DNA from 4 places in the Janthinobacterium sp. FT14W genome. Region 2 is predicted to be linked to each of the others. Evidence: predicted binding sites of a transcription regulator. Region 2 holds the regulator's gene; each other region holds the start of a gene.
The links. The regulator FNR, encoded in region 2, switches genes on or off when oxygen is low (the NO sensors DNR and NnrR bind a similar motif). The targets are predictions, from matches to a motif close to TTGATNNNNATCAA.
Positions count from the first base shown of each region.

Region 1 (7,308 bases), on a different contig from region 2:
GTCGGCAAAACAGGACAGGTCGCGCATGTCGCCCTGCACGGTGCGTAACTGCAAGCCGTCGCGCTCGGCCACCATGCGGTCTTGCGCCAGTTGCTGTTCAGACAGATCGAAAACGGTGACGTGGGCGCCGGCGGCGGCCAGCACGGGCGCCTGCTGCCCGCCGGCACCGGCCAGGCACAGGATGCGCTTGCCGCACACCGCGTCCAGCCAGCCGGCCGGCAGGGGACCGGGCGTCAGGTGGATCTGCCACTGCCCCGTACGCGCCGCGGCGACGGTGGCGCTGTCGACGGGCTGCGACCATGGACTGTTGCGTGCCGCCTGGGCATCCCAGGCTTGCTGATTATGCTGCAAGAAGTTGTGACTTGAAGGCATCGTCATCCTTTCAGAAAAAACAGGACGCGAATGTAGCATGCCGCCCGGCAAGGCGTCACACTTTGCAAAAAAACCACACAATTCTCAGTTGCAACTTCCGTGCGGGAGGGCCGCTACCATGGGGAGCAGCAACGATTGCCTGGCCTTGCCCGCCGCCCCGGGGCTTGCACGACAGGCAAAATAATTACAATTAAGATATTTGTTTCCGGAAATCTGGTAAGGTAATTCGCATCGATCACCCGCAGCGGCGGCCGGCGGCGACGCCAGTGCCACGAGGCGCCACCTGTTTCCTACGATGATACCTGCCAGCATCCAGCACCTGTTCCATATTCCCGCCGACCCGGCACTGCAGCACCACGGCCAGCATGCGCCGGGCCTGGTGCTGCTGTCGCTGGTGATCGCCATATTCACGTCGTGGATGGCCTTCCAGATGACGGCGTACAGCCGCGCGCAGGCCAGCATCAGCCGCCGCCTGCACTTGCTGTGCCTGCTGGCCGGCAGCCTGGCGCTGGGTTGCGGCGTGTGGGCCATGCATTTCATCGGCATGCTGGCGTTCGAACTGGGCACCAGCGTCGCCTATGCTCCGGGCCTGACCTTGCTGTCCATCGTGCCCAGCGTGGCCGCCTCGTTCGTGGCCCTGGCCACCATCAGCCGGCGCGCCGTCACGGCGCCGCTGCTGCTCAGGAGCGGCCTGCTCGTGGGCCTGGGCATCGGCGCCATGCATTACACGGGCATGCACGCCATGCGCATGGGCCTGTCGCTGCGCTATGACCCGCTGCTGTTCGCCCTGTCGCTGTGCGTTGCCGTGGCGCTGGCCACCGTGGCCCTGTGGGTGCGCTTCGGCTTGCGCGGCTGGAGCGGCAGCCTGTCTGCCTCGCGGCGCACCTTGATCAGCGCTGGCGTCATGGGTTGCGCGATTGCTGGGATGCATTACATGGGCATGCAGGCCGCCCGCTTCGTGGGGACGATTCCCCCTGGCAATGATGCCGATGCCAACCGGCCCATGCTGGTGATCAGCGTGACCCTGCTCACCATCGCCCTGACGATCCTCGTCGCCTCGGCCGTGGGCATCCTGCGCTACCGCGAACTGTTTCGCCACCTGAACCAGAGCGAGAACTGGACCCGCTCGCTGCTGACAAGCACGGTCGACGGCGTCATCACCATCGACCGGCGCGGCAGCATCGTCGATTTCAACGGCGCTGCCGAGCGCATCCTGGGCTGGCGGCAGGCGGAAATCGTGGGCCGCCATGTCAGCCTGCTGGTCAGCGACGTGCGCCAGTCGGAACAGCACGGCCTGCTGCACCACCTGCGCACGGGCGAAGGCGAGGCATCCCACACCAGCGAGGAAATCGTCTACGTGCGCAAGGACGGCATACCGGTCGCCGTGCAGCGCTCGATGGCCAGCGCGCGCCTGGCCGACCAGGATCTGTATGTGCTGTTCATTACGGACATCAGCGAACGGCGCGCCATGCTGGCCGCCCTGCGCGAAAGCGAACAGCAGCTGCGCTCGCTGATCGGCAATCTGCCCGGCATCGCGTTTCGCTGCACCACGGCAGAAAACCAGCCCATGCTGTTCATCAGCGATGGCGTGGAAGCGGTCACCGGCTATCCGCCCGCCGACTTTCTGGGCGCCGCGCCGCGCCGCACCATCACGGGCCTGATCGCCAGCGAAGAGCGCGCCTACGTCATCGAGGTCTTCAACCGCAGCGTTGCCAGCGGCGAGCCCTACCTGCTCGAATACCGGCTGCTGCGTGCCGATGGCACGGCGCGCTGGCTGTGGGAGCGGGGCACCGTGGTGCATGACGCGGCGGGCGCCGTACGCTGGGTCGACGGCGTCATCCTCGACATCAGCGAACGCCGGCAAATGGAGGAAGACTTGCGCATGGCCAAGGAAAAGGCGGAGCTGGCGGCCGCCACGCGCGCCAGCTTTGTCGCCAACATGAGCCATGAAATCCGCACGCCGATGAATTCCATCCTCGGCTTCACGGACGTGCTGCTCGACTCGCCGCTGCTGCCGGAACAGCGGCGCCATCTCGATACCGTGCGCCAGTCGGGCCGCTCGCTGCTGCGCCTGCTCAACGAAGTGCTCGATACGGCCAAGCTGGACAAGGGCGCCATGGTGCTGGAGTTGCGCGACTACAGCCTGCTGGCCCTGGTCGACGAACTGGCGTCCACGTATGGCATCGCTGCGCGCGCCAAGGGCTTGCGCATGGAAGTGCAGTACGACCCGCAACTGCCGGCCATGCTGCATGGCGACGAATTGCGCATGCGGCAAGTGCTGGGCAACCTGCTCGACAACGCCATCAAATTCACGGCCAGCGGCGCCGTCAGCCTGGCCGCCCGCCTGCAGGACGGCCAGCTGCACCTGCTGGTGCAGGACAGCGGCATCGGCATCGCCGCGGAACGGCGCGATGCCATCTTCGAGCCGTTCGTGCAGGCCGACGCCTCGACCACGCGGCGCTTTGGCGGCACGGGCCTGGGCACCACCATCAGCAAGCAGCTGGTGACCTTGATGCAGGGGCGCATCTGGGCCGATGCCGTGCTGCCGCATGGCACCCTGTTCCAGGTGATGCTGCCCCTGTTGCCCGCACGCCAGGCAGCGCTGCCCGCCAGCGAACGCCGCAGCGTGCGCCTGCCGCCCCTGCGCGTGCTGGCCGCCGACGACGTGCCGCAGAATCTGGAACTGCTGTGCTTACTGTTGGGCAAGCGCGGCCATACGGTGGCCACGGCCAGCGATGGAGAGGAAGCCCTGCGGCTGGCGCAGCACGGCGATTTCGACTTGCTGCTGCTGGACTTGCAAATGCCGCGCATGGATGGGCTGGCCGCCACGCTGGCCATCCGTGCCGCCGCCGTGCGCGATGGCCGTCCCCGCGTGCCCGTGATCGCCATGACGGCCAGCGTGCTCGATGCGCACCGCAAGGCGGCGCTGGCGGCCGGCATGGACGGCTTCGCCACCAAGCCCGTCGAGTGGCAAGCGCTGTCGCAGGAAATCGCCCGCGTGCTGGGCCTGTCGGCGGAAGCGACCGACGACGGCCACGAAGCGGCGCCGGCCGCTGGCGGGCGGGTGCTGCACCATGCGGGCGCCCTGCAGCGCTGGGCCGGCAACGACAGCGCCTACCACGCGGCGCTGGCCCGTTTCGGCAGCGAGCATCCGCGCCTGCCGCCGGCCCTGCTGGCCGCCATCGAGGCCGGCGACCATGCGGCGCTCTTGCCACAGAGCCACAAACTGCGCGGCGTGGCAGCCAACCTCGGCCTGGAACAGCTGGCCGCCAGCCTGGCAACGCTGGAACAGGCGTGCGCCAGCCCCGGCCCCGCCACGCCGCAGCAGCTGGGCGAGACCCTGGGCGCCCTGCTGACGCAATGGCCGGCAGCCCTGGCCGCCATCGCCCGGCTGGCGCCGCCTGTGGCACACGCGGCAACGGCAAGCGCCATCGATGCGCCCGCCGCCCGGCTAGCGGCCAAGGCCCTGCTGCATGCCCTGCAGCACGGCGAACTCGATGACGTGGCGCAAGCGCAGTTGCAGCACGCCATGGGCACGCAGGGGGTCGCGCTGGCGCCGCTACGGCATGCCATCGACGACTTCGATTTCCCCCTGGCACAGTCGCTGTTGCACGACTTGCTGCACACCTTGACACCGGAGCTCCCATGAATGCGCCACGCCACGCCAGGCCCGTCCTCCTCATCGTCGACGATGAAGCGGCCAATTTGCAATTGCTGCGCCAGATATTGCAGAACGACTACGCGCTGCTGTTCGCCAAAGATGGCGCGCGGGCGCTGGAACTGGCGCGGCAGGAACGCCCCGCCCTGATCCTGCTCGACGTGATGATGCCGGGCATGAGCGGCCACGACGCCTGCCGCCAGCTGAAAGCGGCACCGCTGACGGCCGCCATTCCCGTCATTTTCGTCACGGCCCTGAACGACATGCGCGACGAACTGAGCGGTTTTGAGGCGGGCGCCGTCGACTACATCACCAAGCCGCTCAGCCCCGCCATCGTGCGCGCCCGCGTGCGCACGCACCTGTCGCTGGTGCGCATCGACGAATTGAAGGAAACGCGGCTGCAGATCGTCCAGCGCCTGGGCCTGGCGGCCGAGTACAAGGACAATGAAACGGGCTTGCACGTGATCCGCATGAGCCATTTCGCCCGCGTGCTGGGCGTGGCCGTCGGCCTGGACGACACGGCCGCGGACGACCTGCTGCACGCGGCACCCATGCACGACGTGGGCAAGATCGGCATTCCCGACCGCATCCTGCAAAAGCCGGGCAAGCTCGACGCGGACGAATGGTCCGTCATGCAGACGCATGCGAGCATCGGCGCCGACATCATCGGCGAACATGCGGGCGGCGGCATGCTGGCGCTGGCGCGCGAGATCGCCCTGTCGCACCATGAAAAATGGGATGGCAGCGGCTATCCGCACGGGCTGGCGGGCGAAGCGATCCCGCTGGCGGGCCGCATCGTTGCCGTGGCCGACGTGTTCGATGCGCTGACCTCGGTGCGCCCGTACAAGCGTGCCTGGCCTGTCACGGACGCCGTCGGCTATCTGCAGCAGCAGAAGGGCCTGCATTTCGACGGCGCACTGGTGGACCTGTTCGTGCAGCAGCTGCCCGCCATCGATGCCATCCGGCTGCGCTGGGCGGAGCAGGGGGAACAGCACGCGCTGGCGTGAGGAGTGAACTCCCGCCACGGCCAGCGTTGTTGCGTCACACAAGCAAGTGCCGGACAGATGGCGCCGGCGCCGATGCAGACCACTGGGAGAGCAAGGAGTTCAATGCCATTATCGGTGGCTGGGGGCCAGACATTTTGATGCACATCAAACAGATCAGCATTTCCTCGTGAAGGCCTTGCAGATGGCTGCTGCTTGTGTTTTTTTGATCCACATCAAGCCCCGCAAAAGAAAATCCCCGCCCGGCACGGCAACGCTGGACTTGCCCGTGTTGCCGTTCTAGCCTTGTTGCCATCCTGACTAGCGAGTGACACATGGCCTATAAATCCATCCTGGTGCATGCCGACCTGTCGCGCCATGCGCCCCAGCGTATCGCCATCGCCGCGCGGCTGGCGCACGCGCACCAGGCGCACCTGATCGGCGCGGCGATGACGGGCGTATCGCGCTTTTACCTGGAAAACAACCGCGGCATGCGCGGCGCGGCCGTGGCGGCGCAGATTTCGGCCTTGCACGGGCAGGCGGAACAGGCGCTCGACCAGTTTGAAACGCTGGCACGCCAGGCCGGCGCCGTGTCGCTGGAACGGCGCCTGATCGAAGACGACGAAGACGGCGGCATGGCCGTCAGCGCCCGCTACAGCGACTTGACGGTGCTCAGCCAGCACGACGCCGGCGAAGCGCTGCCCGGCGCCATGAGCGACCTGGTGCCGTACGTGATGCTGAACGCGGCCCGTCCCGTGCTGATCGTGCCGCGCAGCGGCCAATTCGCGCAAGTGGACAACACCGTGGTGGTAGCCTGGGATGGCAGCATGGAAGCGACGCGCGCCATCGGCCACGCGCTGCCCCTGCTGCGCGCGGCGCGCCTGGTGGTGCTGGCCCTGCTGCACCCGCCCGCCGGCCATGCGCAGCCGGCCCGCCATCCGGGCGCCGACATCGCCGCCTACCTGAGCCGCCATGGCGTGCCCGTCGAAGTACGCCCCGCCGTCGCCACGGGCGACATCGGCGCCGCGCTGCTGGCCATGGCCGCCGAAGTGCATGCGGGCCTGCTGGTGATGGGCGGCTACGGCCACGCGCGCTTCCGCGAAATTCTGCTGGGCGGCGTGACGGAAACGGTGCTGCGCCAGATGACCTTGCCCGTGCTGATGGCGCACTGACGCCAGGCGCGCTCCCTGTCGTTGCACAATGGGTATACTTGCCTGTTTATCCATGCCAAGGCAATGTACATGAATCAACAACTCGCCAATTGGGGCCGTGGCCTGCTGCCGTTCGGCGGCGAACTGCTGTGGACCGCCCTGCCGTGGATGCTGCTGTGCAGCGCGGCCGGCTGCATGCTGGCGGTGGGCATCTGCTACCAGCTGGCCAGGCAATGCCTGCTGGTGCGCCGTCCTCCCGCCTGGCATGTGGCAGCCAAGCTCAGCTATGTGCTGATCCTGCTCGCGCTACCGCTCCTCGGCGCCGGCCTGGGCGCCGTGCACGGCGTGCACCGCGTCGTCAACCAGGCACTCGAGCGCGACGTGCAGCCCGTGTTCGAGGCGCAGATGCCGGCGCTGCGCGTCTACCTGGAACAGCAGGTCAAGCTGATCGCCCCGGGCCAGCCCATCAGCGTGCGCAGCCTGCTCGAGCCCTTCGTGCAAGGCATGTATTACCGCCCCGCGTCAGGCAGCTACTGGGAGCGCAGCAAGGCGCGCTGGATCAATGAATTCATCCTGCGCCGCGGCAGCGTGCTGCTGACGCAGGTGCTGCAGGAACAGCTGATCACCAGGGTCGGCGTGCTCGGCGAAGCGCTCAAGGGTGCCAGCTTCCGTGGCCAGGCGACCAGCGACCTGGCCGCGCTGGGTACCGATCTGGCCGTGCGCCTGACTACCGACGTGGCGCGCCATGCCGATTTCAGCAAACTCGACAAGTCGGTGCCGATGATTTTCATCGACGCCATCAAACGGCAGGCCGGCGCCTATTTCAATTCGCTCAAAATCACGCTGGCCCTGTTCGCGCTGGCCGCGCTGCTGCTGGTATGGGGCGAGATCCTGCTGTACCGCCATTACTACCTGCGCCGCCATCCGCCCGCCGCGGCCCTGCCCGTGCCGCCCATGTAAAAAAAGCCGCGCCTCCTTGCGGATGGCGCGGCTTTCAGGCGGCAGCTAAACCCTTAGGCTTTGCGCTGCGCCACGGCGTCGACGACGCACAGGGCCGTCATGTTGACGATGCGGCGCACGGTGGCCGAAGGCGTCAGGATGTGCACGGGCTTGGCGCAGCCCAGCAGGATCGGGCCCACGGCGA
Region 1 is NZ_WFLL01000001.1:304,868-312,175, reverse strand. It holds gene GCN74_RS01380 (class I SAM-dependent methyltransferase) at 1-372, opposite strand, end outside; gene GCN74_RS01375 (MHYT domain-containing protein) at 668-4,021, shown strand; gene GCN74_RS01370 (two-component system response regulator) at 4,018-5,037, shown strand; gene GCN74_RS01365 (universal stress protein) at 5,349-6,185, shown strand; gene GCN74_RS01360 (hypothetical protein) at 6,255-7,124, shown strand; gene GCN74_RS01355 (NADP-dependent malic enzyme) at 7,178-7,308, opposite strand, start outside.
Region 1: GCN74_RS01365 (universal stress protein) is a predicted target of FNR. The motif match lies at 5,172-5,185, and genes of this name have one in related genera.

Region 2 (7,308 bases):
CCCCATGCCTCGATCAGTTTGACGATCAGTTCGCGCGTGGTGCGGTTATCGTCCGCCACCAGCAGGCGCAGCTGACCCAGGGCCGGCGTGCGCCGCGTTTCGGCCGGCTGCGCCAGCATCTCGAACGGCACGCTGAACCAGAAGCGGCTGCCCTTGCCTTCGCTGCTGGCGACGGCGATTTCGCCGCCCATCATGTGGATCAGCTGCTTGCTGATGGCCAGGCCCAGGCCCGTGCCGCCGAAGCGCCGCGTGATGCTCTGGTCGCCCTGTGAAAACGCGGCAAACAGCTGCTGTTGCTGCTGCGCCGTCATGCCGATGCCCGTGTCGCGCACTTCAAAGCGCAGCCGGGCGCTGCCCTGCTGGCTGTCGGCCAGGCTGACGGCCACCACCACTTCGCCGCTCTCCGTGAACTTGATGGCATTGCCGGCCAGGTTGACGAGGATTTGCTGCAGGCGCTGGGCGTCGCCCACGAGGCGCCGCGGCACGTCGGGCTCGACGGCGATGGCCAGTTCCAGCTCCTTCTCGCCCGCATTCATGGTCATCGTCGTGGCCAGGGTATTCATGACTTCGTCGAGGTCGAATTCGACGGGCGACAATTCCATGCGGCGCGCCTCGATCTTCGAGTAATCGAGCACGTCATTGAGGATGCCCAGCAGCGACTGGCCCGCCACGCGCACCATGGTCAGGTATTTGCGCTGTTCCGTGTCGAGTCTGGTGTTGCCCAGCAAATACACCATGCCCAGCACGGCATTGAGGGGCGTGCGGATTTCATGGCTCATGTTGGCCACGAAGTCGCTCTTCGCGCGGTTGGCCGCCTCGGCCCGGTCGCGCTCCCGCTCCAGCTCTGCCGCGCGCGCTTCGAGTTCCTGCTGCAGGCGGTCGCGTTCGCTCATCAGGCCGTTGAACGCTTCCGTCAGTTCGCCGATCTCGTCGCGCTGCTGCACCGGCACGGGTGTAAAACGGCTGCCGCTGCTACGCAGGGCCAGCAGGGTGTCGCGCAGGCGCACCAGCGGCGACAGCAGGCGCACGGTCACCCAGCCCAGAACGGCAGCGGCCAGCAGCGAGGCGAGGATGCTCCACAGCACCAGACGGTACAGCACGCCATCGAACGGTTCGAAGGCGTCTTCGACGGGCAGCGAGGCGGCCAGCAGCCAGTTCACGGACTTCAGGCGCTTGAAGCTGTTGACGGCCGTGACGCCGCGGCTGTTGGTGCTGACCATGCTGCCTTCGCCGTCTTCCTTCAGCAGCTGCGTGGTCGTCAGGTTGGCATTCGGCTTGCGCGGCTGCAGCAAGCGGCTGGTATCGGGATGCAGCACGTAGCGCGGCACGTCGCCGCGCGTGAGGATGAAGTAATAGCCGCTCTTGCCGATCTTTTCCGTGCGCAGGCGCCCCAGCAGGTTGTCCTTGTACAGGCGCAGCACGCCGATCACCACGCCAGCCACCTGGCCATCGGCAGCCAGCACGGGCGCCACCATCTGCACGATGGGCATGCCGCTCGATTTGCCCAGCATCGGTTCGGTGATCATGGGCTGGCGCGTGCGCAGGACGGTCTGGAAATACTCGCGTTCGGCGACGTTGATGCCGGCGCGTCCTGTCACCAGCGGCATGTCGGCCACGACGGCGCCTTGCGCGTCGAGCACCAGCACGTCGTCGAACAGCACCAGCATCGAGCGGCGCGCATAGTATTCGCGCAGCTTGGCGGGCTGGGCGATCAATTCCGGCGGCTGCTGCCGGGCCGTCAGGGTGACGATCTGCAGCAGCATGGCCAGCTTGTCGTCGAGCTCGGCAGCGGTGCGGCTGATCAGGGAAGACTGCTGGCTCAGCAGTACTTTGGTGAAGTCGGCGCGCATGTGCTGCACCTGGATCATGGTGACGAGCGCGATCATGGCGATCGAGGTCAGGCTGGTGGCCAGCGCGACTTTTGCTTTGATGCCGAGAGGCTTCATGATTTCCTTTTCAGTACCGGGCGGCACAGGCGGCAGATAATGCTGTCAGGAATTTTCCTATCAATGCCCGAGCTTGGCAAGCGCCGCTGCGCAAATTGCCTTGCCCCATACGGGCTTTTGACGATGTTGCCATATAATTAAAGGCTGGACGTCGTTTATTCGCCGAAATTACCGTGAAATTGGCACACGGCAACCCTGTATGCAGTAAACTTGTTGTTGCATTTTCTAAAAGGTACCGACATGACTGAAGCGTTACTCACTCCAACCTTGCCCACAGTGAACGTGGAGGCGTTGCGTGCGCGATGCTCGACCTGCAGCATGCATCAATTGTGCCTGCCGATGGGCCTGGATGTGGGTGATATGGACCGGCTGGACCAGATCATCGGTCGCCGCCGCAAGATCGCGCGCGGCGCCTCGCTGTTCCGCATCGGCGACTCGTTCCAGAACCTGTATGCGATCCGCCTGGGGCACTTCAAGACCTACCAGATCAATCCGGGCGGCGAAGAGCAGGTGACGGGTTTCCAGATGGCTGGCGAACTGCTGGGCATGGACGCCATCAGCGCCGACCGCCACCACTGTAATGCCGTGGCGCTGGAAGACAGCGAAGTGTGTGAAATTCCGTTTTCAAGCCTGGAACAATTGCTGGGCAATATGCCGACCCTGCTGCGCCATTTCCACCGCATGATGAGCCAGGAAATCACGCGCGAGCAAAGCGTCATGCTGTTGCTGGGCAATATGCAGGCGACCCAGCGCTTTGCCGCCTTCATCGTCAACCTGGCGTCGCGCTACGAGGCACGCGGCTATTCGGGCAGCAATTTCCAGCTGCGCATGTCGCGCGAGGAAATCGGCAACTACCTGGGCCTGACCATCGAGAGCGTCAGCCGCTTATTGTCGAAATTCAAGAAGGAAGGCTGGCTGCGCGTCTCGAACCGCGAGATCGAGATCCTGCAGCCGGCCAAGCTGAAGGCCATTACGGCCGGCACGGACAACTGCAAGTAAGATTTACAGCTCTTCATCCGCCTGCAGCGCGATGCTGCGCTGCAGGGGCCAGGTCCAGATGCCGGACAGGCGCCATTCGCGTTTGTCGTTTTCCACCAGCACCTGCCAGCGGCTGCGCTCGAGCATGGGCAGCGCCACCGAAAAGTTGCCGGCCGCATCAGGCTGCAGCAGCAGCTTGATGTCTTTTTCCGGCTGGGTCGCGTGCGCCAGGTGCAGCTGCAGCGGCGCCCGATACGCCTTGCCGAAGCTGTGCACGGAACCGCTGAGGCGCGCTGCCGCCACGTCGTACGATAGCTTGCTTGACATGGCCAGGTCGCTGGCGACCGTATCGCGCCGCAAGTCCTGGTTGATCGCCTTGCCCTGCTTGTAATAATCGCCCACCACCAGCGCGTCGGGCTGCGTAAACGCGATATAGCCCATGGTGCTGCCGACGACGACGGACAGGCCGGGGCCGATCATCAGCAGCCATGGCCAGCGATGCTTGTACCACGGCGCCACGGGGGCTTGCAGCTTGAGGCTGTCGGACATGATATTTCTCCTGTTTAAGCGGCCAATCCCCATGCGGGGATTGGCCTTCCTGCATTAGCGCGGCACGATGAAGACCGCGCTTTCACGCACGTGCAGCGATGGGTCGTCCAGCGATTGCAGCTCGATCGCAATCTTGTTCGAGCCCTTCTCGCCCACGCCGTGCGGCGCGCGCAGGCGGATGGGCCAGCCCAGGGTTTCCGTCGGCTGCAGGGTCACTTCATCGCGCGTCAGCAAGGTCAGGCCCGGCAAGCCGGATACGCTGATTTTAAAATGCTGGCTTTGCTCCGAGGTGTTCATGATCTGCAGCCGGTAGACGTTCTCGATCATGCCGTCTTCCACTTCGCGTCCCATCGAACCGCGGTCGCGGATCACGTCCATTTTCAATGGCGTGCGCAGGGCCAGCGAGGTACATACGGCGATGATGATCAGGGCCAGGATGGAAGTGTAGATCAGGACGCGCGGGCGCATGGCGCGCTGGCGTATCTGCTTCGAATTGAAGTTGTTTTCCATCGCATGGTCGGTACTGTAGCGTACCAGTCCCCGTGGCCGGTCGACCTTGTCCATCACGCTGTTGCAGGCATCGACGCAGGCGGCGCAGCCGATGCATTCATACTGCAGGCCGTTGCGGATATCGATGCCGGTCGGACACACCTGCACGCACAGGGTGCAGTCGATGCAGTCGCCCAGCTTGTCGTTGTTGCCGGCCTTCTTGCTCATGGCGCCACGGGGTTCGCCCCGCTTGGCATCGTAGGTGATGATCAGCGTGTCCTGGTCGAACATGGCGCTCTGGAAACGCGCGTAGGGGCACATGTATTTGCACACCTGCTCGCGCAGCCAGCCCGCGTTGCCGTAGGTTGCCAGGCTGTAGAACAAGACCCAGAACCATTCCCAGGGACCGAAGTTCAGGGTGGTCACCGCCTGCGCCAGTTCCTTGATCGGCGTGAAGTAGCCGACAAAGGTAAAGCCCGTCCACAGGGCGATGGCGCCCCACACCAGGTGCTTGGCCGTCTTCTTGGCCGTCTTGCGCAAGGACGGGCCCTGCTTGTCGAGGGCCATGCGCGCGCTGCGCGTGCCCTCGATCTTGCGTTCCACCCACAGGAAGATTTCCGTGTATACCGTTTGCGGGCAGGAAAAGCCGCACCACACCCGCCCGGCAATGGCCGTGACGAGGAACAACAAATACGCACAGATGATCAGCAGGGCCGCCAGGTAGATGAAATCCTGGGGCCACAGCACGACGCCGAAAATGTAGAACTTGCGCGTGGTCAAATCGAACAGCAGGGCTTGCCTGCCATTCCAGGTCAACCACGGCAAGCCGTAGAACGCGAGCTGGGTAAGCCATACGCATACCCATCGCCAGGTAGCGTAGCGTCCTTTGGCCTCGCGAGGGTAGATTTGCTCGCGGGCCGCATACATCTTGATGACTTGAGGTTCCATTACATCATTTCACGGGCGTCTGGGGATTCGACAGGCTCCAGACATACGCCGACAGCACGTGTACCTTGGACTCGCCGAGGAAATCGCTGAAGGCCGGCATGGTGTTGTTGCGTCCCTTGCGTACGGTTTCCATGATGGTGTCGGCGCTGCCGCCGTACAGCCAGATCTTGTCCGTCAGGTTGGGCGCGCCCAGCATCTGGTTACCCTTCGCATCGGCGCCATGGCAGGCCATGCAGGCGCCGAACTTGGCCTTGCCCAGCACGGACTTGACGGGGTCCGAGGTGGAACCGGACAGGCTCAGCACATAATGGGCCACGTTCTCGACATCCTTTTCGGAGCCCAGGGCGGCGCCCATCGGCGGCATCTGGCCGTTACGGCCGTGCATGATGGTGGTCTTGATGATGTCGGGATCGCCGCCATACAGCCAGTCCTTGTCCGTCAGGTTGGGGAAGCCCTTGTTGCCGCGCGCATCCGAACCGTGGCATTGCGCGCAGTAGGTCAGGAACAGGCGCTGGCCGATGGCTTGCGCCTGCGGATCGGCCGCCACCGTCTTCAGGTCCTGGCTCAGGTACTTGTTGAACAGGGGGCCGTAGTCGGCTTCCGCCTTCTTCAGCTCTTCCTCGTACTGGCCCGTCGATTTCCAGCCCAGGCTGCCGGCATAGTTGCCCAGGCCCGGATACAGGAACAGGTATGCGAGGGAGAAGACGATGGTGATGTAGAACAGCCACATCCACCAGCGCGGCATCGGCGTGTTGAGTTCCTTCAAGTCCTCGTCCCACACGTGGCCCGTGGTGCCGTCGGCGGCGGCGCCGGCGGCCACTTTCACTTTCGACTGCGAGTACAGCAGCACGCCGCAGCCGATGATGCCCAGCAGGGACAGCACGATGATGTAGATATTCCAGAAACCATTGGTAAAGTCAGCCATGGTGATGCTCCTTCGCCAGGTTCATCCCGGCCTCGGCCGGATAGTCGAGCGCGTCGTCGGCGAACGGCAGGCGTGCTGCCGCGTCGAAGTCGCTGTTGCTGCGGCTGAAGGTCCACCACAGGATACCCACGAACGTCGTAAAGGAAACCACCGTCATGACGCTGCTGGCGCTGTCAAACAGGTTTTCGATTGCCATGCTAATTCCTTGTTTTGATTAATGTACCGAGGCCTTGCAGATAGGCGACCAGGGCGTCTTCTTCCGTCTTGTCCTGCAGCTGCGCGGGGCCGGCGGCGATCTCTTCATCGCTGTACGGCTGGCCCAGGCGTTGCAGGGCGCGCATCTTCGGCATGATCTCGTCAGGCACCAGCTTGGTCTTCGCCAGCCAGGGGTAGGCCGGCATGTTCGACTCGGGCACCACGTCGCGCGGGTTGTTCAAGTGCGTGCGGTGCCATTCGTCGCTGTAGCGGGCGCCCACGCGGGCCAGGTCGGGCCCCGTGCGCTTGGAACCCCATTGGAACGGACGGTCGTAGACGAACTCGCCGGCGACCGAATAGTGGCCGTAGCGTTCCGTTTCCGCGCGCAGCGGACGCACCATCTGCGAGTGGCAGTTGTAGCAGCCTTCGCGCACGTAGATGTCGCGGCCCGCCAGGCGCAGCGGCGAGTACGGCTTCAGGCCGGCGACGGGTTCCGTCGTGCTCTTCTGGAAGAACAGGGGAACGATCTCGACGGCGCCGCCGATGCTGATCACCACGGTGACCAGGGCGATCAGCAGCCAGGGGTTTTTCTCAATCCATGCATGTGAAAATTTCATTTGCTTTCGCTCCTATCAGGCGTGCGCCGCGTTCAGTTCCGGAATGCGGGCGACGGGGAGTTTGCTGCCGCGCAAGGTCATCCAGGTGTTGTAGCCCATGATGCACATACCCGACAGGTACAGCAGGCCGCCGGCCACGCGCACCACGTAGTACGGATACGTCGCTTTCACGCTCTCGACAAAGGTGTAGGTCAGGGTGCCGTCCGGATTGACCGCGCGCCACATCAGGCCCTGCATCACGCCGGCGATCCACATTGCCGCGATGTACAGCACGATGCCGATGGTGGCCACCCAGAAGTGCACGTCGACCAGGCGCGTGCTGTGCATCTGCGTGCGGCCGGCCAGGCGCGGCAGCAGGTAGTAGATGGAACCCATGGTGATGAAGCCCACCCAGCCCAGGGCGCCCGCATGCACGTGGGCAACGGTCCAGTCCGTGTAGTGCGACAGCGAGTTGATGGTCTTGATCGACATCATCGGACCTTCGAAGGTGGCGATGCCGTAGAACGACAGCGAGACGATCATGAATTTCAGGATCGGGTCGGTGCGCAGCTTGTGCCAGGCGCCCGACAGGGTCATGATGCCGTTGATCATGCCGCCCCAGCTTGGTGCCAGCAGGACCAGCGAGAAGACCATGCCGATCGATTGCGTCCAGTCAGGCAAT
Region 2 is NZ_WFLL01000032.1:17,490-24,797, reverse strand. It holds gene GCN74_RS19975 (response regulator) at 1-1,946, opposite strand, end outside; gene fnr (fumarate/nitrate reduction transcriptional regulator Fnr) at 2,187-2,945, shown strand; gene GCN74_RS19965 (FixH family protein) at 2,949-3,473, opposite strand; gene ccoG (cytochrome c oxidase accessory protein CcoG) at 3,528-4,910, opposite strand; gene ccoP (cytochrome-c oxidase, cbb3-type subunit III) at 4,915-5,835, opposite strand; gene GCN74_RS19950 (cbb3-type cytochrome oxidase subunit 3) at 5,828-6,031, opposite strand; gene ccoO (cytochrome-c oxidase, cbb3-type subunit II) at 6,033-6,647, opposite strand; gene ccoN (cytochrome-c oxidase, cbb3-type subunit I) at 6,663-7,308, opposite strand, start outside.

Region 3 (7,308 bases), on a different contig from region 2:
CAAGGGCAGGCTGGGCAGCACGTTGCATGCCATCGCCACTTGCACGGCGACAAACAGGACGAGGCCGGCGGCCGCCACTTGCATAGGCGCAATACCGCGCCGCCCGGCCCACTCCGTCAGCATGCCCATGCCGATGGCGCCGAAGATGACGGCCGCCATGCCCAGATACAACAAGTACGCCACGCTGTCGTCGGACAAGCCCCCCACGTCGGCCAGCCAGCGTCCCACCCACAAGCCCTGCACGCCAAAGAACACCGTGTGCGGCAGCAGGATCAGCGCGATGGTGCGGCGAAAGGCGGGGTCCCGGTACACGCTCCAGACACTGACTTTGTTCCCCTTGTTCCTCGCAGCGGCAGGCGCGGGCATGGCCGGCGACAGCAGGCGGATCAGCAAGCCGATGGCCAGCGCCGCCAGCGCCAGGCCCAGGAACACGCCGCGCCAGTCCGTGTAATGCAGGGCCAGCTTGACGGGCATCGTGGCCGTGGCCGCGCCCAGGCCGCCCACGGCGATCAGGTAGCCGTGCACGGACGGCAGGCGCGATGGCGCGATGGCGCACGAGATCGCTTTCACGGCCGCCATGAAACAGCCGCCCAGGCCCGCCCCCATCAGGGCGCGCGCCCACATCAGCCCGGCAAAGCTGTGGCCCCGACTGAACAGCCACACGCCCAGGGCCGCCAGCGCCAGCAGCCACAGTTGCACCGCGCGGGGGCCGTAACGGTCCAGCGCCATGCCAACCGGCAATTGCACCAATGCAAAGGCGAGAAAAAAGGCGCTGGTCAGCAGGCCCAGCTGCGCTGGCGTCAGGGCGATGGCCCCCAGCAGCTCGGCCGTCAGCACGGCATTCACGCCCCTCAACAGGCACGACAGGTAATGCCCCAGCGCAAACGGCAGGAACACCAGGCAAAACACGGCCGCGCCGGAACGGGACGAGGCGCCGGCGCCGTGCATGCTCAGGCGGCCTGCGCCAGGCGGATGATTTTATGCGGCACCTGCGGAGCTGGCTCATCCGTTTCAAAGAAAAACCTGTCCTGGCCAAAGGCCGGCTTCAAATCGTCCATCCACGTCGCATCTGCATCGAACTTGGCAAAAAACGGCCGGCGCACCCAGTCCGGATTGCGCGCCTGCAAAAATTGCAAGGCGAACAGTTTCTCGCCATTCACGGTGACGATGCCATCGATGACGATCTTGCCGGGAAACGCGCTCATGGAAGGGCCCCGCACCGTGCGCGACAGGCCGGACACCATCTGGTAGGCGGCCTGGAAGATTTCGTACGCCTTCGCCAGGGGTAACTCGAAATAGCTGCGCGGGCCCGTATCCCGCTCGACAAACATATAGTACGGAATCGCCCCCAGGCGCGTTCCCGTCTGCCACAGCTCGGCCCAGCTCGCCGGGTCTTCATTGATGTGGCGGATCAGCGGCCCCTGCATGCGCAAGGTGGCGCCCGTGGACACGATGCGCTTGACGGCTTGCTGCGCGATGTCCTGGCGCAACTCCACGGCATGGCTGTAATGGCCCATCACGGCCAGGTTCTTGCCCGCCTTGACGATGCGCTCGAACAGGCGCAGCAAATCATCCGAGTCGCGGTCCGACACAAAGCGCTGCGGCCAATACGCCACCGCCTTGGTGCCGATGCGGATGTTCTGGATGTGTTCCAGGCCCGGCGCCAGCAGCGGCTCCAGGTAGGCGGCCAGTTGCCGCGTGTTCATGATCATCGGGTCGCCGCCCGTGATCAGCACATCCGTCACTTCCCGATGCAATGCCAGGTAGGCAGCCAGCTCATGCGACTTGCGCGCATCGAATTTCATGTCGTCCATGCCGACGAACTGGGGCCAGCGAAAGCAGAAGGTGCAATACGCGTGGCACGTCTGTCCTGCGCTGGGGAAAAACAGCACCGTTTGCGCATATTTGTGCTGCAGGCCGCGCACGAACGTATCGTTGACTCTGGGCACGTTATGCGTCATCTGCCCGGCCGGGTGGGGATTCATGCCCAGGCGAATACCATGCACATAAGCATCGATGGCGGCCTTGTCCCGCTGCACCAGCACCAGCTCGCGCAAGTGCGCGTACTGCTCGGGCGGCAGCATGTCGCGGTGGGGAAAGACGAGGCGGTAGATGGGGTCGTCAGGGATATTGATCCAGTCGATCAGCTGGTCGAGTACATATTCATTGGTGCGAAATGGCAAGACGTGCGAGACCACTTGCACGGCTTCACGCTGCTCGTCCGGCAGCCATTCCCACTGCCGCGCCTGTTGAATGGTATGCCGCGTGTACGGTTTGAACTTCGGTGAAAACGGCTCGGGGATGCGTGCGGCCACGGTCGGCTCCTTGCCAATAAATAGCGGTAATTTCCATGAAATCAGCCCTATATCGGCCAATTCAGCCTGTTTATGCCTCGGCCATGCCAGCCCGGCATGCTGTGAAAGTCATCATAGTTCTTGCTGTGCAGAACCAAATTGCTAAACATCAACAAGCGGTCGATACGTTGCAAGCTACCGACAAGCAACACCTTAGTTTGTGCCATCGCAATTTGAGGGGGACCCCGGCGACGTAAATTACGACTTGGCAACACATCCCTCGATATCACAAGGAGCTTTCATGAAACGCTTATTCACGGGTAGCCTGCTGTGCCTGGCCTTTACGGGCGGCAGCGTCCATGCCGCGGTCGAACCAACGGAAAAAGACGCCATCGCCATGGCGGAACGGGGCGCCGCCTTCATGAAGGCGCATGGCAAAGAAGAAATGATGAAAAAAATCACGGCGAAAGACCCGGAATTCGTGCAGGGTTCGCTATACGTGGACATGCGCGACATCAAGACGGGTATCGTGCTGGCCCACCCCATCAATCCTTCCATCGTGGGCAAGGATTTGACGGATGTGCCCGATGCGAATGGCAAGAAATATCGCCGTGAAATCATTGAGCTGGCGCAAAGGCAGGGCAAGGGCTGGGTCGACTACCAGTACAAGAATCCCACCACCGGCAAGATCGAGCCGAAGACCACGTACATCCTGCGCGTCAACGACGTGGTGCTGGAAGCGGGGATCTACAAGAAATAAGGCAGGGGCGGCGCATGCGTATGCAGTGCACGCGCCCCCTCGCCTGCCCCTGTGCCGCCTGCCGTTTGAACAGCCATAGCCGGGAGTCAAGCATGCTCAATCGATTACGCATAGGACCGAAATTATTGCTGGCGCCCGCCCTGGTCTTGCTGCTGCTGATACTCAGCTCGACCGGTGCCTGGTATGGCATGGTGCGGCAAAATGCCTCGCTGGAAAACATGGTGCAGGTACGCATCGCGCATTTGAAGGCGGCATCCGACGTGGCCGGCGACGCCAAGCATGTGCACGGCAATATGTACCAGTTGCTGTCGTGGACGAATGGCAGCTTCGCCAAGGCCCGCATCGACACATTGGAGCAGCAAATCAAGGCGCGCCATGCGGCCATCGGCACCCAGCTGGCCACCTTGCGCGCCACGGCCACGGGCGCCGAACGCACCCTGGTCGATGCCGCCATCGCGGCCCTGGCCGGCTACCGCAAGGCCGTGCTGGAAACCATGGAAATGGCGCAGATGGACCAGTCGATCGCCACCAATTCCATGCTCAAGGCGGAAACGCAATTCGGCCAGTTCAATACGCAGCTGGCGCAACTGTCGGCGCTGGAAACGGCCCTCGGCAGCCAGGCCCATGCGACGGCCAGCGCCGAATTCCGCAGCCTGTGCTGGAGTCTGCTGCTGACGGTCCTGCTATCGATCCTCGTCTCCATCGTGGTGACCATGCTGGTGCGGCGCGCCATGCTGGTGGAAATCCGCGGCATCGCCGACGCCGTGCAAGACCTGGCGGCGGGCAAGCTGATGGCGGGCGCGCCCAAGCAGGGCAATGACGAGATCGCCGACACGTCGCGCGTGCTGGACCAGACCATCGCCAACCTGAACCAGACCTTGCGCACCATCATGGGCGCCGTGCAAGCGATCGACACGGCCTCGCGTGAAATTGCCACCGGCAACCTGGATTTATCGGCGCGCACGGAAATGCAAGCCAGTTCGCTGGAAGAAACATCGAGCGCCATGGAAGCGCTGACGCAAGCCGTCAATGACAATGCCGACAACGCCCAGCTGGCCTGCGAGCTGGCGGGACAAGCATCCACCCTGGCCGTGCAAGGGGGGGCGTCGATGCAGCAGGCGGTGACGACGATGGCGACGATACGGGCCAATTCGCGCCAGATCGTGGATATTATCGGCGTGATCGACGGTATTTCCTTCCAGACCAATATTCTCGCGCTGAATGCGGCGGTGGAAGCGGCGCGCGCGGGCGAGCAAGGCCGCGGTTTTGCCGTGGTCGCTTCCGAAGTGCGCACCCTGGCACACCGCTCGGCGCAGGCGGCCAAGGAAATCAAGACCCTGATCGCCACCTCGGTCACCACCATCGATGGCGGCAGCGTGGCGGTGCAGCAAGCGGGCGACAGCATGGGCGCCATCGTGGCCTCGGTGCAGCAAGTCAATGAAATCATCCAGCGCGTGAAAGAGGCCAGCGCGGAGCAAGCCTCGGGCATCACGGAAGTGAATCATGCCGTCACGCAAATGGATGACGTCACCCAGCAAAATGCGGCCCTGGTGGAACAGGCGGCAGCGGCAGCGGCCAGTTTGCAGGACCAGGCCGTCAAATTGTCGGCGGCCGTGGCCGTGTTCACCCTGGACGGGCCCTCTGCTACGCCGGCCGGCCATGCCGAGGACGAGGCATTCCGGCATCCGGCCAGCCCCGCCAGGGGAGAAGGCAGCGACAGGCGGGCGCTGCACAGCCCCTTGCGCGGTGCGCCACGCAGCAACACGCCAGGTAACGCATCCCGCCGCAAGCGCGGTGTTTAGTGCCAGCACACTCAAGAACGCCGAACAAAACCGTGGCGAGCGGCAGTGATTTGTAGCTGAGAAGCGCGACGCGCAGCAGGTTTGGTTAGCTGTTCTACATCGGCTTGCTCAGGTAGGGGGAACCGGCCAGCACGAAGCGCCACGGTGTTTCCATCGCCTTGGAAATGCCGATGCGCAATCCCGCTTGCACCGTCACATCTTCCTCGCGGGCCAGCAACTGGAATGGCGGCGCATCCAGTGCCAGCCGGTTGTGCAGATGGCTGACGCCGAGGGCCTGGCACAGCTTGCCTGGCCCCGAACACAGCAGCCGTTCCCCCTCGACGCCACGCCGTTCCCGCATGGCATCGAGTCCTGCCAGCGGCTCGATGGCGCGAATCAGCACGCCTGCGCCATGGCCCGCTTCGCGGCACACAAAGTTCAGGCACCAGTGCATGCCGTACGAGCGGTAGACATAGGCGTGCGCAGGCGGGCCGAACATGACGGCGTTGCGCGGCGTCACGCCCCCATACGTATGCGAAGCGGGGTCCAGCCGGTCATACGCTTCCGTTTCCACGATACGCCCGCCCACGCCGTCGACCAGCACGGTCACGCCGATCAGCTGGCGCGCCACGCTGCTGGAATCGTCCGCAAAATCGATGCCTGCCAGGATTTTTTTCATCCGGCAATTGTACTGCCGCGCTTCGCGCCGCACGCCTTGTCCCGCCTTGAAAACAAATAAAACTTGATCTTTTCATCACGAAAACGCCGACGGATAGCGTCGTAAAATGACGAAAATAGCGGCTGGGCCAGGCCAAAACGGGGATTTTTTCCAGAATATATTGCAGAGATGAACTATTGCCATGCATAAACAGCGATAATCGTCGGGCACTGCGCCAGACGCTCATGAAGCGGGCAGCGGCAGCGCGCGACAGAATAACCACCGGGCACAAAAATGATGATGAAAGCGTGATGATGAGAGCGGCAGCGCAAAAGCAGGTAGTGCAGGAAGATCCGGTTGACGCCTTGATGCGTTCCATCCGCATCCCGCCGCGTCCCAGCCTGCTGGTCGACCTGCAGCGCGAACTGGCCGAAGACGACCCGTCGCCGCGCCGCATCGCGCGCATCATCGCCGACGATGTGGGCATGTCCGGCGCCCTGCTGAAATTGGCCAACTCGCCGTTCTATGGCGCCGCGCGCAAGGCCAAGTCCGTCGAGCAAGGCATCAATTTTCTCGGCATCAACCAGTGCAGCGCCATGATGACGGGCTTGCTGGCGCGCCAGGCGCTGGAAGCGGAAGGCGTGGAACTGACCAACTTCTGGGATGTGTCGGCCAAGCGCGCGCGCGCCCTGGTATTTACCTCGCGCAAGCTGCGCATCGCCCCGCCCGACATCGCCCACACCTTCGGCCTGTTCTGCGATATCGGCGTGCCCCTGCTGATGAACCGTTTCCCCGACTACGTCAACACCTACGCGGCGGCGGCCAACGATGCGCACAATTGCTTCACCAGCCTGGAAGACGCGCGCCACCAGACCAACCACGCGGCCATCGGCTGCTTGCTGGCGCGCAACTGGGGCCTGTCCTCCGATGTCTCCTGGGCGATCTTGCACCACCACGACTACTCGGTACTGGCGGACCCGTCCACGGACGACGCCATTCGCTCGCTCGTCGCCCTGTCGCTGCTGGCCGAAAAAGGCATTCAACGCTACCATGGCAACAGTACCTCGCTGGAATGGGATAAAGGCGGAGAACTTGCCTGCCAGCATCTCGGCCTGTCGCAGGAAGAAGCGGCCGACCTGCTTGACGAATTGCACGAGATGTTCGATACCGACCATTGATGTATCGGGCGGCCGCGTCCGCCTGTATGATCTGTCCCGGCGCCTGGCAAAGCCCTGGCGCCCGTTTCCGTTTGCCTGACCCGTATTTCTTAACCTGTTGATCGCCATGCCCAAAAATAAGCGCCCTGTCCCCCGTAAATCCGCCAACACGCCTGAAGACAAGGATGAGTCCGTCACACGCATGCTGTGCACGATGGCCCTGAACCTGGCGGAGCAGGAAGACAGCGAATCGCAAGGCACGGTGCTGGCCGAGCAAGCCGTCGAGTTCGGCCGCCTGATCCGCAAGGCCTTGAATCAAAAGAAAGATGAAATCCTGTACGACGCCATCGAGCGCGCCAAATACGAGGACGTGGGCGCCTACCAGTATTTGCGCAGCCATATCGAGGACGCCGCGTCCATTTCCGTGATCCGCCGCGACAATGCCCCGTCCATGGAAATCAACGCCTTTGTCGTGCCCCTGCTGGTGCAAAGCACGGGCGGCCTGAAGCAAGCGGACAGCTTCCAGGACCAGGACGCTTTTGAGGCGCTGGTGAAGAGTTTTCAACAATCCCAGCTGGAAAGCGCCAAGGCCAAGGTGGTCCTGATGAGCCATGCCTACGACCTCGATGAAATCGACCGCATCACCTACAGCCATCTG
Region 3 is NZ_WFLL01000001.1:367,169-374,476, reverse strand. It holds gene GCN74_RS01645 (MFS transporter) at 1-948, opposite strand, end outside; gene GCN74_RS01640 (KamA family radical SAM protein) at 951-2,315, opposite strand; gene GCN74_RS01635 (cache domain-containing protein) at 2,596-3,054, shown strand; gene GCN74_RS01630 (methyl-accepting chemotaxis protein) at 3,147-4,856, shown strand; gene GCN74_RS01625 (DNA-3-methyladenine glycosylase) at 4,951-5,514, opposite strand; gene GCN74_RS01620 (HDOD domain-containing protein) at 5,805-6,671, shown strand; gene GCN74_RS01615 (hypothetical protein) at 6,778-7,308, shown strand, end outside.
Region 3: GCN74_RS01640 (KamA family radical SAM protein) is a predicted target of FNR. The motif match lies at 2,454-2,467, and genes of this name have one in related genera.

Region 4 (7,308 bases), on a different contig from region 2:
GCCGCCTTTGCCATCGATGCGCTGACGTTTGCGTTCTCCGCCTGGACCTTGCGGCAAGTCAGGCTGCGGCCCCTGGCGGCGGCCGCCGCCCCGCAAGCCATGTGGCGCGACATGGCCGCGGGCCTGGCGATGGTGTGGCGCGACCTGCCCTTGCGCAGCTGCTATATCTACTGGGCCGTGGTGGCGTTCTTCGTCATGGGACCGCTGCAAGTGGCCTTGCCCGTGCTGGCCAGCGAACGCCTGCACGGCGCTGCTGCCCTGGGTTTATTGATGGGCGCGCATGGCGCGGGCACCCTGGCCGGCATGCTGGCGTCCGGCCTGGGCGGCGCCTGGCTGCGCCGCCATTTCGGCGCCACCCTGCTGCTCGTCGATGCCGTCGTGGGCGTGCTGCTGATGGCGCTGGGCCAGATCGCTACCGCCTGGCAGGGCGCGGCCTTGCTGGCCGTCACGGGCCTGCTGGGCGGCTATGTGCAGGTGGCCATCTTTACGTGGATACAGCGGCGCGTGGCGCCCGCCATGCTGGGCCGGGCGATGGCCTTGTTCATGGCCATCTTCCTGGGCCTGGCGCCCCTGTCGGCAGCGGCCACGGGCGCGCTGCTGCGCCGCCTGAGCGTGGGCGAACTGTTCTGCGCCGGCGGCGCCATGCTGCTGGCCGCCGCCGTGGCCGCCGTCCTGTGGACGGACATCCCCCGCATCGCGGGCAGCACTTCCGTAGCATCACCTTGAGAAAGTTCCCCATGGATAAAACACGACAAGCGGCCCTGAAAGCGGCCTACCGGCAACAAGCGCCAGCGCTGGGCATCATCGCGCTGCGCCACTTGCCCAGCGGACGCACCCTGCTTGAACGCAGCCGCAACGCGCCCGGCGCGCTGAACCGCCACCGCTTCGAACTCGCGCTGGGCAAGCACCGCAACGCCCGCCTGCAGGCGGACTGGCGGCGCGATGGAGAAGGGGCCTTCCGCTTCGAGCTGCTCGATGCCGTCACCGTGCCCGACGATCCCGCCTTCGATGCGGACGCCGAACTCGACGCCCTGCTGGCGCTGCACCAGGAGCAGTTGCTGGAGCAAGGACAGACTCGGTATTAAGCGCCTATCCCGGCAGATGAATACATCCGCTGCCGCCCCTCAGAAGCGGGGACTGCGTTGATCGCCGTCGCGTGGCTCGCCACGCGTCCTCCTCACGCCCTGTCCGCGCTCCTGATGCGCTGCCAGCAGAAGACGCTCCCTGCTGGAATAGACTCTCAGCGGCCATGCGTTACACTTGCGCACTCAAGCACTACGCAGTCAACCCAAAGAAAACCATGACCGATTCCACTCCCCCGCCGCCGGACGGCGCCAGCGCGCTGGACTTCTGCCTGCGCCTGGCGCGCGCCCAGGCCGTGCTGGTGCGCCGCTTCGACAGCATCCTGGGCAATTTGCACGGCCTGAGCTTCAGCGATTATCAATTGCTGTACCAGTTGCAGCGTGCGCCCGGCGGCCGCCTGCGCCGCATCGACCTGGCCGAACGCCTGGCGCTGACGGCGTCCGGCATCACGCGCTCGCTGATGCCGCTGGAAAAAATCGGCCTGGTGGCGCGCCAGGCCGATGCGCGCGATGCCCGCGTCGGCTACGCCGTCATCACGGCCGCAGGACAGGCGCTGCTGGTCCACGCGGATGCGACGGCGCAGGCGCTGGGCCAGGAATTGCTGGGCAATGCCAGCGCGGAACAGCTGGCGCCCCTGGCCATGCTGCTGGGCGCCATCGCCGGCAAGCAGCCCGCCAACGGCTGATATTCTCCCTCACACGAGGGCCAGCTTGCGCAAGCGCCGCGTCGACGGCCAGCGCGCCATGCCCGTTTCATCGCGGATGGCGGCGCAGGCGGCCAGCACGCGCGCGCACTCGTCCTCGCGCAAGCCCGCGTTCAGGGTCAGGCGCACCAGCGAGCGGTTTTTCGGCGTGGCCGGCGCGCAGAAGACGGCGCCGTAGATGCCGTGCCGCTGCAGCGCCTTGCGCAGGATCAAGGTATCGGGTTCGCCGCCCGCTTCCAGCGCGATGATCTGCTCCGTGCCGTCGCTGACGTTGTAGCCGAGATCCATCAGCCCCTGGCGCAGCTGCACGCTGTGGCGGCGCAGCGCGGCGCGGCGGGCATCGGCCGCGCGGATGAAGCCGAGCGCCGCGTCGAACCACGCCAGCTCGTGTTCCAGCAGGCAGGAGCTGAAGATGGCGGGCCGCGAGGCGGACAAGAAATAACCCTTGAAACGGGCCGAACAGGTGATCAGCCCGGCCCGGCCCGCAAACGCCTTGGCCAGCGACGCCGTGCGGAAATGCACGCGCCCGGCCAAGCCCTGCTCCACCACCAGGCCCGCGCCCTGCGGACCGTGCGTGCCCAGCGAGTGCGATTCGTCGACGATCAGCATGCTGCCGCTGCGCTCGGCGATTTCCACCATCTCCAGCAGCGGCGCCACGCTGCCATTCGTGCTGTACAGCGCGTCGACGACGATGATGCCGGGGCCATGCTTGTCGAGCTGGCGCTGCAGATGGGCGCCATCGTTGTGCAGGAATGCCACGGGCGCGGCTTGCGCCGACTGCACGCCCTCCCACAGCGAGGCATGCGCCAGCATGTCCAGGTACACGGGAACGCCGGGGCCGGCCAGGCTCTGCAGCAAGCCCACGTTGGCGGCCCAGCCCGATTGCGCCAGCACGCACGCCTCGCTGCCGAGAAAATCCGCCAGCGTGTGCTCGAGGCGGTGCTGGCGGCTGCCTTCCTGCAGGAACACGGACGACATCAGCATGGCGCCGCCGCCCTGCAAGACGCGGGCCTGGGCCGCCAACATCGCCGGCTCGCCCGCGATGTTCAGATAATCATTACCTGCCAGCATGACCGCATCGGCCGGCATCGCTTGCCATTCGTGCAGGTGTTCGCCGCCAAGCAGCTTGTCGATGCGTTCGACGTAATGTTCATCCATGCGCGCGCGCACGAAGGCAGGCAGTTGTTGTTCGGCGTGGACAACGCCGGATGTCAGGGGGGAAAGGGCGTGTGGCATAGGAACTCCTGATTGGTTGCGGGGGAACTACCGCGTCCAACATGCGCGAGCCATTCGGCAAGAGATTGATACAGCTCAACAGTTATGCCGATACTGTGCTGACCGCGAGGGAACCCGCCGATCATGTTGTATTGACACGCCTCAACGAACACATCCCCCGACCATGATGCACGTGCAGTCCTCCCCCGGAACCCGCTGGCAAGGCAGGCTGCTCCAGCCTTTCCTGCATTTCCACGACGCCATCGAACACACGCCCGTGCGGCGCGCCCAAGTGCGCGCGCTGGCCGTCATCGGCGCGCTGGGCATGCCCCTGTACTACGCGCTGTGGACATACCTCTTTCCGCAAGAATATGAATCGCTGCTGTTGCGCACCGTGGCGGCCTTGCTGTTCCTGCCCGCGCTATGGCCGGGCCGCTTCAGCAATACCTGGTTCAGCCTTTACCTGTTCCTGGGGCTGACCTTCGAACTGCCGTTTTTCTTCACGTATATGTTCCTCATGAACCACGCCTCGGCCATGTGGACGCATTCGCTGCTGGTGGCGCTGATCGTGCTGTTCCACTTCGATGCGCGCATCGCCATGCTCGCCTACCTGAGCGGCACCCTGCTGGCCTGCCTGGCGTTTGCCGTGGCCGGCGATCCGGCCTTCCTGCTCAGCCACGAAGTCTTGCAGCAGCTGCCCGTGCACTGGTTCACGATTGCCGTGCTGTCCGTGGTGAAGGTGGGGCGCCATGTGGGCGCGCAGGAAAAACTGGCCGGGCTGGCGGCCGGACTGGGCAGCGTAGCGCACGAGTTGCGCACGCCCCTGGTCAGCGTCGAGGCGAACGTGCGCGGCCTGCAGCGGGGGCTGCAGCAAGACATGCAGCGCGACGGGGAAGGCCCGCCGCCGGACACGGCCAGCGTGGAAGCGCTGGCGCGCATCCAGTTCGAAGTGCGCCATATGCACCACATGATCGATTTGTTCCTGCTCAGCGCCAGCGCCGTCAACCGCAAGCTCGAAGCCAATGAAGCGGTGGCCATGCACGACAGCGTGGCGGCCGTGCTGCGCCGCTATCCGTTTACCAGCACGGCGCAGCGCGACATCGTCCAGGTCGACGTGCGCGCCGATTTCCAGTTTCCGGGCCAGTCCGAACTGTGCGTGGTGATCCTGCTGAACCTGCTGCGCAATGCCTTGAAAAGCATCCAGCGCGCGGGCAAGGGGCGCGTGCGCATCATCATCGATGGCGCGCATCCCGTGCCGCGCCTGCTGTTCATCGACACGGGATGCGGCATCGCGGCCAGCCGCCTGCCGCTGATCTTCGACCGCTTCTATTCGTATCCCGCGCACAATGGCAGCGGCATCGGCCTGGCCCTGTGCCGGCAAATCATGCAAGCCTGGCATGCGCGCATCCGCTGCGTCGCGCGCGAAGGCGCTTACGCCATCTTCGTGCTGGAATTTCCCCAGCCCGTGCCCACGCACCACCGTTTTCCATCCATTCAACGCGCGAGGTGACGCATGCAACTGCCCGTCTACACCCATCCGACCCTGACCGTATTGATCGACGACAGCGATTCCTTCCTGAAAAGCCTGGCGTTCCAGCTCGATCCGGGCCTGGCGCGCAAGACCTTCCACGACACCAGCAGCGCGCTGCACTGGCTGCGCCACAGCACGCAGCTGGGCGAGACGCCCCTGCACGTCAACTTCGACACGCAAAACCTGCCGCCCGACCAGTGCAACGTGGCACTCGACATCGAACGCATCTGGCGCATCAGCGGCCAGGCGCAGCGCTTTGCCGTGCCGTCCGTGCTGGTCATCGATTATTCGATGCCGCAGATGAATGGCCTGGAATTCTGCCAGGCCGTGCGCGACTTGCCGTGCAAGAAGATTCTATTTACGGGCGCAGCCGATGAAAAGGTGGCCGTGACGGCCTTTAACCGGGGCTTGATCGACCGCTACATCAAGAAGAGCGACGATGATGCGCTCGACAGCCTGGAACAGGAAATCCATGCGCTGCAGCGCGAGTTCTTCCTGCAGCAATCGGAGACCGTGCGCGACTTGCTGATGCTGCACGACTACAGTTTCCTGCAAGACGAAGCGCTGGCTGCCGTCGTGCACGAGCTGTGCCAGCGCCATGGCTTTGTCGAATACTATATCTTTCCCAACCCCAGCGGCATCCTGTTCTTCACGCGCGACGGCCACGCCAAGCTGATGATCATCGAGACGGAACGCAGCCTGCACACGCAGTACGAAATGGCGCGCGACAGCGATGCGCCCGAGTCACTGCTGCTGGCCCTGCTGGAAATGCGCGTGATTCCGTATTTTTCCGACGCCGACAGCGACGGCATGTATGCGGCGCAGATCGGCGAAAACTGGTTCCGCTACTGCGCCGCGCCCACCATCTGCCTGGGCCGCGTGACCTACTTTTGGGCCCTGTTCGACGTGCCGGCGCACCAGCTGGGGCAGCCGGTCATGTCCTACGCGCAATTCCTGCGCGCGGGGGCGGGCGACAGCGTCAGCGCGTAGTCGCTACATCAGCCTTCGCGCAGGGTCTGCAGCGGCGGATGCTTCAAGACATTGCGCAAGCCCAGCCAGCCGCCCGCGATCGCGCACAGGGCGCCGGCCAGCAGGCCGAAGGCCCACACGCCGGGGGCGAAGCTCCAGGCGAACTTGAACTGGTAGGTGGCCAGGGCCCAGCCCATGGCGGCCGCGCCCGTGGCCGCCAGCAAGCCGGCCAGCGCGCCCACGAGCGAAAACTCGATCAGCTGCGCCTGTGCCAGCTGGCGCCGCGTGGCGCCCAGCGCGCGCAGCAGGCCCGCTTCGCGCGTGCGCTCGTCCTGCGAACCCATCAGGGCCGCATACAGCACCAGCAAGCCCGACGCCAAGGTGAAGGCAAACAGGAATTCCACGGCCGTCACCACCTGGTCCAGCACGCCCTGGATCTGTTTCAGCACGCCGCCCACGTCCACCACCGTCAGGTTCGGATAGTCGCGCAGCAGGGCGTTGCCCAGGTCCGCCTGCGCGGGCGGCAGGTGGAAGGCCGTGATCCACGTCTGCGGCGTGTCCGCCATGGCGGCAGGATTGATGATGACAAAGAAATTGACGCGCATCGAACCCCACTCCAGCTTGCGCAAACTGGTAATCGCCGCCTCCACAGGCTGGCCCGCGATATCGAAGCGCAGCTTGTCGCCCAGCTTCAATTTCAAGGTCTTGGCGATGCCCTCCTCCACCGACGCTTCGGCAGGTGCGCCCGCTGCATTGCTGAACCACTTGCCGGCGACGAGCCTGTTTTCTTCCTGCATGGCGGCCATCGTCGACAGGTTGAATTCGCGGTCGGCCAGGCCCTTGGCGCGGTCATCCTCGTAAGTGCTTTCCGTGATGACGTTGCCGTTCACGGCCACCAGGCGCCCCCGTATCATCGGATACAAAGGCGCGTTGGCCACGCCGGCCTGGGCCAGGCGCGCGGCAATCGGGTCTTTCTGCTCGGGCAGGATATTGATCATGAAGCGGTTCGGCGCATCGGGCGGCGTGGCGTTGCGCCAGGCCACCATCAAGTCGCCCCGCACCACCGTCAGCAGCAGCAAGGCCATCAGGCCCAGGGCCAGGGACACCACCTGGATGACGGTGGCGCCCGGACGCCGCTGCAAGGACGTGACGGCAAAGCGCCAGCCCTGGTGGTTGAAGGCGCCGCGCAGGGTTTTCAGCGAGCGGATGCCCAGCCAGCCGGCCAGGCCGAACAGGGCAAAGCCGCCCAGGAAACCGGCCGCCGTCAGCAAGGCCAGCTTCACGTCGCCCGCCTGCCACAGGAGCAGCACGACGAAGGCGGCAATGCCCAGGCCGTAGGTGGCCAGGGCCAGCGCCTGCGGCGGCTCCTGTTCGCGGCGGATCACCCTGTTATGGGGAACATTGCGCAACTGCAAAATCGGCGGCAGGGCAAAGCCCAGCAGCAAGAGCATGCCGGTGGCCACGCCCTGCAGCGCGGGCAGCATGGAGACGGGCGGCAAGTCGCTCTGCACCAGCTTGCCAAGCAGTTCCAGCAGCACCAGGTGGCCGCCGAAGCCCACGGCCACGCCCACCACGCTGCCCGCCAGGCCGACCAAGAGAAACTCGATCACGTACATGGCCGTCACCTGGTTTTGCGTCAGGCCCAGGCAGCGCAGCATGGCGCAGGCGTCCAGGTGGCGCAGCATGAAGCGGCGCGCCGCCATGGCCACGGCGACGGCGGCCAGCATGGCCGACAGCAGGCCGACGAGGGACAGGAAACGGTCGGCGCGGTCCAGGGTCGATTGCATCTGCGGGCTGCCCGATTCCA
Region 4 is NZ_WFLL01000054.1:2,854-10,161, forward strand. It holds gene GCN74_RS24855 (MFS transporter) at 1-726, shown strand, start outside; gene GCN74_RS24860 (GIY-YIG nuclease family protein) at 738-1,085, shown strand; gene GCN74_RS24865 (MarR family winged helix-turn-helix transcriptional regulator) at 1,301-1,768, shown strand; gene cqsA (alpha-hydroxyketone-type quorum-sensing autoinducer synthase) at 1,778-3,022, opposite strand; gene GCN74_RS24875 (sensor histidine kinase) at 3,189-4,511, shown strand; gene GCN74_RS24880 (response regulator) at 4,515-5,522, shown strand; gene GCN74_RS24885 (ABC transporter permease) at 5,531-7,308, opposite strand, start outside.
Region 4: cqsA (alpha-hydroxyketone-type quorum-sensing autoinducer synthase) is a predicted target of FNR. The motif match lies at 3,088-3,101, and genes of this name have one in related genera.